3 regions of the Chelativorans sp. M5D2P16 genome follow, and region 3 is predicted to be linked to each of the others. Evidence: riboswitches for the same ligand, from Rfam matches in the RefSeq annotation. Region 3 holds a riboswitch; each other region holds the start of a gene.
The links. A riboswitch is a leader RNA that binds a small molecule or an ion and turns the genes downstream of it on or off. The one in region 3 is predicted to bind thiamine pyrophosphate.
Positions count from the first base shown of each region.

Region 1: another riboswitch for thiamine pyrophosphate. It lies ahead of thiB (thiamine ABC transporter substrate binding subunit); the one in region 3 lies ahead of thiS (sulfur carrier protein ThiS).
Region 2: another riboswitch for thiamine pyrophosphate. It lies ahead of thiC (phosphomethylpyrimidine synthase ThiC); the one in region 3 lies ahead of thiS (sulfur carrier protein ThiS).

Region 1 is NZ_JAXQNM010000038.1:297,303-299,562, forward strand. Features, by position in the region: gene thiP (thiamine/thiamine pyrophosphate ABC transporter permease) at 1-82, opposite strand, end outside; gene thiB (thiamine ABC transporter substrate binding subunit) at 58-1,059, opposite strand; TPP riboswitch at 1,099-1,220, opposite strand; gene ispG (flavodoxin-dependent (E)-4-hydroxy-3-methylbut-2-enyl-diphosphate synthase) at 1,426-2,260, shown strand, end outside.
Region 2 is NZ_JAXQNM010000036.1:163,249-165,508, reverse strand. Features, by position in the region: gene thiC (phosphomethylpyrimidine synthase ThiC) at 1-974, opposite strand, end outside; TPP riboswitch at 1,080-1,199, opposite strand; gene SIN08_RS16840 (DUF2793 domain-containing protein) at 1,296-2,260, opposite strand, start outside.
Region 3 is NZ_JAXQNM010000042.1:164,024-166,283, reverse strand. Features, by position in the region: gene SIN08_RS23020 (thiamine phosphate synthase) at 1-319, opposite strand, end outside; gene SIN08_RS23015 (thiazole synthase) at 316-1,092, opposite strand; gene thiS (sulfur carrier protein ThiS) at 1,096-1,293, opposite strand; TPP riboswitch at 1,414-1,532, opposite strand; gene nadC (carboxylating nicotinate-nucleotide diphosphorylase) at 1,698-2,260, opposite strand, start outside.

The DNA of each region.
Region 1 (2,260 bases), on a different contig from region 3:
TCGCCGCCAGCGCCAGCGCGCCGGCCGCAACACGGCCCCGCCCCGCCAGAAACGGCGCTACCGGCTCATCACGGACAGCCACTCGTCGACCCAGGCTTCGCGGTTTTCGGCGACCTCGCGCGGCGAGAACCGGAGGGTCTCGGCGGGCTCCACCAATTCGTTGAAAACCGGGTCCAGCGGTTCGGAAGTCTCGCCTGCCGGGAACATCCAGTTCGTCTCCGGAATGATGTCCTGGAAGCCGGGACCGGTCATGAACGAAAGGAACTCTTCGGCGAGCGGATTGTCTGCCCCCTTCACCGTCCGCGCGGCGACCTCCACCTGAAGATAGTGTCCTTCTTCAAAGCTGGCGGCGCGGTAGCGGTCCGTATCCTCGGCAATGCGGTGATAGGCGGGCGAGGTAGTGTAGGAAAGCACCATCGGCACCTCGCCGCTGGTGAACAGGCCGTAGGATTCGCTCCAGCCGGGCGTGACGGTCACGACATTGTCGCGCAGCTTTTCCCAGGCGCCCGCCGCCTCGTCTCCATAGACGGCCTTCACCCACAGGAGAAGACCGAGGCCCGGGGTGGAGGTGCGCGGATCCTGGATGGCGATCTTCGGATCGCTGCCGGATTCCACCAGTTCCTTCAGGCTTTGCGGAGGCGCCTCGATTGCTTCCGTGTCGTAGACGAAGGCGAAGTAACCGTAATCGTAGGGCACGAAGACATCGTCCTCGAAACCGCTGGGCACCTCGATCCTGCCGGGATCGATGCCGTGCGGGGCGAAAAGCCCGGTCTCCTTCGCCGCGTGGATGAGGTTGGTGTCGAGCCCGAGGACGATATCGGCCTGCGTCCCCTCGCCCTCCAGCCGGACCCTATTGAGGAGTGCCACGCCGTCGGCCACGGAGACGAACTCGAGGTCGCAGCCGCACGCGGTCTCGAAGGCCTCTTCCACCCGCGGGCCGGGCCCCCACTCGGCGGTGAAACTGTCATAGGTGTAGACGGTCAGGGTCTCCTGCGCGTGTCCGCTGTTCATCGCGAGAAGGCCGAAGACAAGGGCAGGACAGGCAAGCAACAAACGCATAGGACGCCTCCTCTCATGGTTCCAGGGGAATGAGGCGCCTGACGGTCAGCGTCTAATCCCTCCGCCGGTGCGAGCCGGATCAGGTTCAGCGGGTTGGCGGGCAAAGCCGTGTCGCCTCTCAGCCGAACCGCCGCATGCGGCCGGCACCCCGTTAGAGCAGGCGCGAAAATAGAGCGCGTCGCCGTGTAACGCAAGGTGCCCCGGCGAGCGCGGACCGCCGCACTTTTCGGCGCCTGGTCTGAAACGGCGGCGGAAACCGCCCATTCTGCCAGCCCGGCCATGCGTCCCGCCGCGCACGGCACCATTGACATTTGCGCGCCGCTTCGCCACCTCACGGGCAACGCGTTGAACATGGGGCGCAGGTCCATGACCGCCGCAGCCGTCTCCGGCTACTTTTCCTCTCCCTTCCCGCGCCGACGCGCCGTCGGCGTCGATATCGGCGGCGTCGTCGTTGGCGGCGACGCCCCGGTCGTGGTCCAGTCCATGACCAACACGGACACCGCGGACGTGGATGCAACCGTCGCCCAGGTCGCCGCCCTCCACCGCGCGGGCTCGGAGATCGTGCGCATCACGGTGGACCGCGACGAGGCCGCGGCCGCGGTGCCGAAAATCCGCGAAAGGCTCGAGCGGCTGGGCCATAACGTCCCCCTGGTCGGCGATTTCCACTATATCGGCCACAAGCTTTTGGCCGACCACCCTGCCTGTGCCGAGGCACTCGCCAAATACCGGATCAATCCCGGCAATGTCGGCTTCAGGGAGAAGAAGGACCGGCAGTTCGCGGCAATTATCGAGACGGCGATCCGACACGACAAGCCGGTGCGTATCGGCGTCAACTGGGGCTCCCTCGACCAGGAGCTCCTGACGCGGCTCATGGACGAGAACCAGGAAAAGGGCTCGCCCATGACGGCCCAGGAGGTCACGCGCGAAGCCATCGTGCAGTCGGCGCTGCTTTCGGCGGAGCTGGCCGAGGAGATCGGCCTGCCGCGTGATCACATCATCCTGTCGGCCAAGGTGAGCCAGGTGCAGGACCTGATCGCCGTCTACACCGAACTTGCGCACCGCTCGGACCACGCGCTGCATCTCGGCCTGACGGAAGCCGGCATGGGCACCAAGGGCATCGTCGCCTCAGCGGCGGCGATGGCAATCGTGCTCCAGCAGGGCATCGGCGACACGATCCGCATCTCGCTCACCCCGGAACCCG
Region 2 (2,260 bases), on a different contig from region 3:
GTCACCCGGTCGACCGTGAGCGGCACGTAGTGCAGCCGTACGCCGGCATGAATGGTGAAGTAGTCGACGCCCTGCTCGGCCTGCTCGATGAGGGTGTCGCGGTAGACCTCCCAGGTGAGCTCCTCGGCGACGCCGCCCACCTTCTCCAGCGCCTGGTAGATCGGCACGGTGCCGATCGGCACCGGCGAATTGCGGATGATCCACTCGCGGATGTTGTGGATGTTGCGCCCGGTGGAAAGGTCCATCACCGTGTCGGCGCCCCAGCGCGTCGCCCACACCATCTTCTCGACCTCTTCCGCCATGGAGGAGGTGACGGCCGAATTGCCGATATTGGCATTGATTTTGGTCAGGAAGTTGCGACCAATGATCATCGGCTCGATTTCGGGATGGTTGATGTTGGCCGGGATGATCGCACGGCCGCGCGCCACCTCGTCGCGCACGAATTCCGGGGTCACGTGATCGGGAATGGCCGCCCCGAAGCTCTCGCCGTCGCGCTCGAGCTTTTCCTTCAGCTTCTCGCGCCCGAGGTTCTCGCGGATGGCGATGAACTCCATCTCCGGCGTCACGATGCCGGCGCGCGCATAGGCGATCTGGGTGACCGCCTTGCCGTCGCGTGCCCGGAACGGACGGTTGCGCGTGGGGAACTCCGGCGTCAGCCGATCGCCGCTCACAAAGCCGTTGTCCTCCGGCTTGACGATCCGACCATCGTAGCGCTCGACGTCCCCGCGCGCCGTGATCCAGGTTTCGCGCAGACGCGGCAGGCCCTTTTCGATCTCAATCTGCGCCTCGATGTCCGTGTACGGGCCGGACGAATCATAGACCGTTACCGGCGGCTCGCCGGCCGTCGGGTGGACGGCGATCTCGCGCATGGGCACGCGCAGATCGGGATGGCGCGTGCCGGGCTTGTAGACCTTGTGCGAGGCCGGCAGGGGACCTGTCGTGACTTCGGGTGTCGGTTGGTTGCGGGCATCCATGGCATGGCTCCTTCGCGCTTTGCACAGGAGACCCAGTTCTTGGAAGGATGAGGGAGAGGCTCTTTCTGATCTGTGGGCCTGAACCCGGTCGATGGGGCGGTTCCCCGAAAAGCCGTCGCACCATCCCTACGCCAGTATGAACTGGATCAGGTTCTAAGGGTCACCGCGCTGCCTTTTAGGCCAGCGGTATCTCAGCCCGTTGTCCGGGCCCCCCTGGTGAAGACGCAAGTTTAGAGGCGATGGTGCGGGGCTTGTCAAGCGTCTCCGCCCCGTCTGAGTCTTTTCCGGGAGAGAGCCGGTGGTGCTGCCGGCATTGCGCCCTCAGTCGAAAACGACAAAGAAGGTGACTGTGAAGGCGGCCGGCCCGGGCTGCTCCACCACCTCGAAGCTGATGCGGTCGCCGGCCGCGAACGCGAGCATGGCCGAATGGAAATCGGCAATCGCGTGCTGCCCTCCGCTGCCGCCGTAGGAATGCGACAGACGGTAGGACGCGCCCTGCCGGCCGCTGCTTTTCACCGCCTCCAGCGTGTAAGTTCCGGCGGTGCCCGATTGCTGGCTCATCGTCGCCGCTACCACCTTGCCGGAAAAGGGCATGCAGGGGCCGTCCCCGATGGTCTGGCCGCTGCCGAAAGATATCCTCTGGCCGAGCGCGGAACCGTCCAGCCCACCGGTAAAGGCGAGCGCCTGCGCTCCCAGCGTCCCAGCGCTGCTGCCCGTACCCCACAGGCCGCCGGGGAACTTCACCAGCCCGTTGTTGCGGTCGACCACCAGGGCCGTGTGGTAGGCAGCACCGTCCGGGCTGACCTTGATCGAGAAATCGTCGTTGCCCAAAAGCCCGAACAGAGCCCGGGCGCTCCAGGCGGTCTGGAAGATGAAGCCCGCATCCTTGTCCGCTCCCGCCTTGTTCACCGTGGCACGTATGTGGCCGGAGCCGGGCGTGACGTCGTCGTACGAGAACAGGGCCGCGTCGGACTTGATAGCGAAGCGGTTATAGCCATCGGCCGCCGTGTTGACGCCGATCATGGGAACGACGCCGCTGGCCAGATCGTCGGCCGTGAGATTGCCGATCGCGTCCGTCCAGGCGCTGCCGTTCCACACGACAAACCGCGCCTCGTCCTCGACCCAGGCGAGCCAGCCGATTCGTTGCACGAGCCTGATCCAGGCGCCGTCGGCGAAATAGGCGATGTTGGAGTCCCACCCCTCCCAACCATCACTCGCGCCCTCAGCGACGATGTAGCGGTCACCCTCCTCGGGCGTATCGGGCGGCGCGGTCCAGTCGCGGTCGA
Region 3 (2,260 bases):
TCAGTTCACTTTCGTCGTGGGTGCTGATGCCGAGCTTGAGCCCCGCGCGCTTGATCGCCCGGGTGTCGGCGGCGGCGAGGTCCTCCTGGCCGAGATGGACATAGTCACAGCCCTCCTCGATGGCGAGCCGCCAATAGTCGTTGACGATGAGCTGGCAGCCGTGCCGGGCGCAGGTCTCCCGTGCGCGGCGGATCTCCTGGCGCAGTGCTGCCTCGTCCTTGTCCTTGACGCGCAACTGCACGAGCTTGACGCCAAGCGGCACCAGCCGGTCGATCCATGCCGTGCTGTCGACGATGAGATAGAAGGGATCGAGCGTCATGAGAAGACCGCCTGCCCGATGACCGGCGTCGATGGCACGGCCATGTCGCGCGGCTCCAGGACACCGGCATGGAAGGCGGCGTGGCCGGCCTCCACGGCTTTTGCGAAGGCGCCGGCCATGGCGGCGGGATCGCCCGCCTTGGCGACCGCGGTGTTGAGCAGGATGCCGTCATATCCGAGCTCCATCACCGCCGCTGCATGGGAGGGGCGGCCGAGCCCGGCGTCGACGATCAGGGGCACGTCGGGGAAATGTGCACGCAGGGCGCGCAAGGCGTCGACGTCGATCGGCCCCTTGGCCGAGCCGATCGGCGCGCACCAGGGCATGAGCACCGCACAACCTGCCTCGATCAGCCTTTCGGCCACGACGAGGTCGTCGGTGGTGTAGGGGAAGACCGAGAAACCCTCTTCCGAGAGGATGCGCGCCGCTTCGACGAGGCCGAAGACGTCCGGCTGCAGCGTGTCGTGGTGGCCGATCACCTCGAGCTTCACCCAGTCGGTGCGGAAGACCTCGCGCGCCATCTTCGCCGTCGTCACCGCCTCCTTCACGGTATGGCAGCCGGCGGTGTTGGGAAGGACATGCACCCCGAACTCGCGCACCAGCGACCAGAAGCCGGCCCCGGTCCCGCCCTCGGCACCTTCGCGGCGCAGCGACACGGTAACCACCGCGGTGCCGGACGTCTTGACCGCTTCGGCGAGGACGGCCGGCGAGGGGTATTGCGCCGTCCCGAGCAAGAGGCGGGAGGACAGCGTGGTTCCGTAGACGGTCAGCCCCATCATTCAGCCTCCCTGCCGCGGCGTGAGGATTTCCACGCGATCGCCGTCCGAAAGCCGTATCTGTTCGCGCTCCTCGCCCGGCACGAACTCGGCATTGACGGCGGTCGCGTACCAGTCGCCCTCGTAGCCGAGTTCGGCAAGCAGGGCGGCGAGGCTTTGCGCCTCCGCCTCCAGCGTCTGCCCGTTGACGATGAGTTTCATCGCTCTTCCTTCCCTCGCATGAGCCGTGGTCTCCGCTTGGTTGCGCGGGGTCTCGAACCAGTTCCGGGAAAGGATGAGGGAGAGGCTTTCGGGTATTCGGCGGGTTGCCGGCGGCAGTCCTTGAAAGCCATCGCACCATCCCTACGCCAGTATGAACTGGATCAGGTTCTAAGGGTCACCGCGCTGCCTTCAGGCCAGCGGTATCTCAGCCCGTTGTCCGGGCCCCCCTGGTGAAAGTCGAAGTTTAGAGGAAATGGTGCGGGTTTTGTCAAGCGCCGGGCGTTGTGGTGGGGCAAACTGCGAGGAGAGGGCGGGTATGTCTCCCATGCCCCGTCCCGTCATTCCGGCGCGCGGTCGCTTGCGCTCCCTTTGCCGGGATGACGAAGGGCTTGGAGGAGAAGCCGCTACCTCACCGCCGCGAAATCCAGCCCGATGTCGAGGGTGGGCGCGCTGTGAGTCAGCCAGCCGGCCGAGATAAGGTCGACGCCCGTTGCCGCGATGGCCGGCGCGGTTTCCGGCGTCACCCGGCCCGATGCCTCCGTGATCGCGCGGCCGTTCACGCGCGTGACGGCTTTCGCAAGCTGGTCGAGGCTCATGTTGTCGAGCAGCACGGCATCCACGCCGAGGGCCAGCGCTTCGTCCAGCTGGGTAAGCGTGTCCACCTCCACCTCGATCTTCACCATGTGGCCTGCGCCGCCCCGCGCCCGCTCGACCGCCGACCGGATGCCGCCGGCCACGGCGATGTGGTTGTCCTTGATGAGCACGGCATCGTTCAGGCCGAAACGGTGGTTCGACCCGCCGCCGGCGCGGACGGCATATTTCTCCACGGCGCGCAGGCCGGGGGTCGTCTTGCGGGTGCAGACGATCTCGGCCTTGTGGCCCTTCACCGCCTCGACCATCGCGGCCGTGGCGCTGGCGATGCCACTCAGCCGGCACAGAAAGTTGAGCGCGGTGCGCTCGCCGGTGA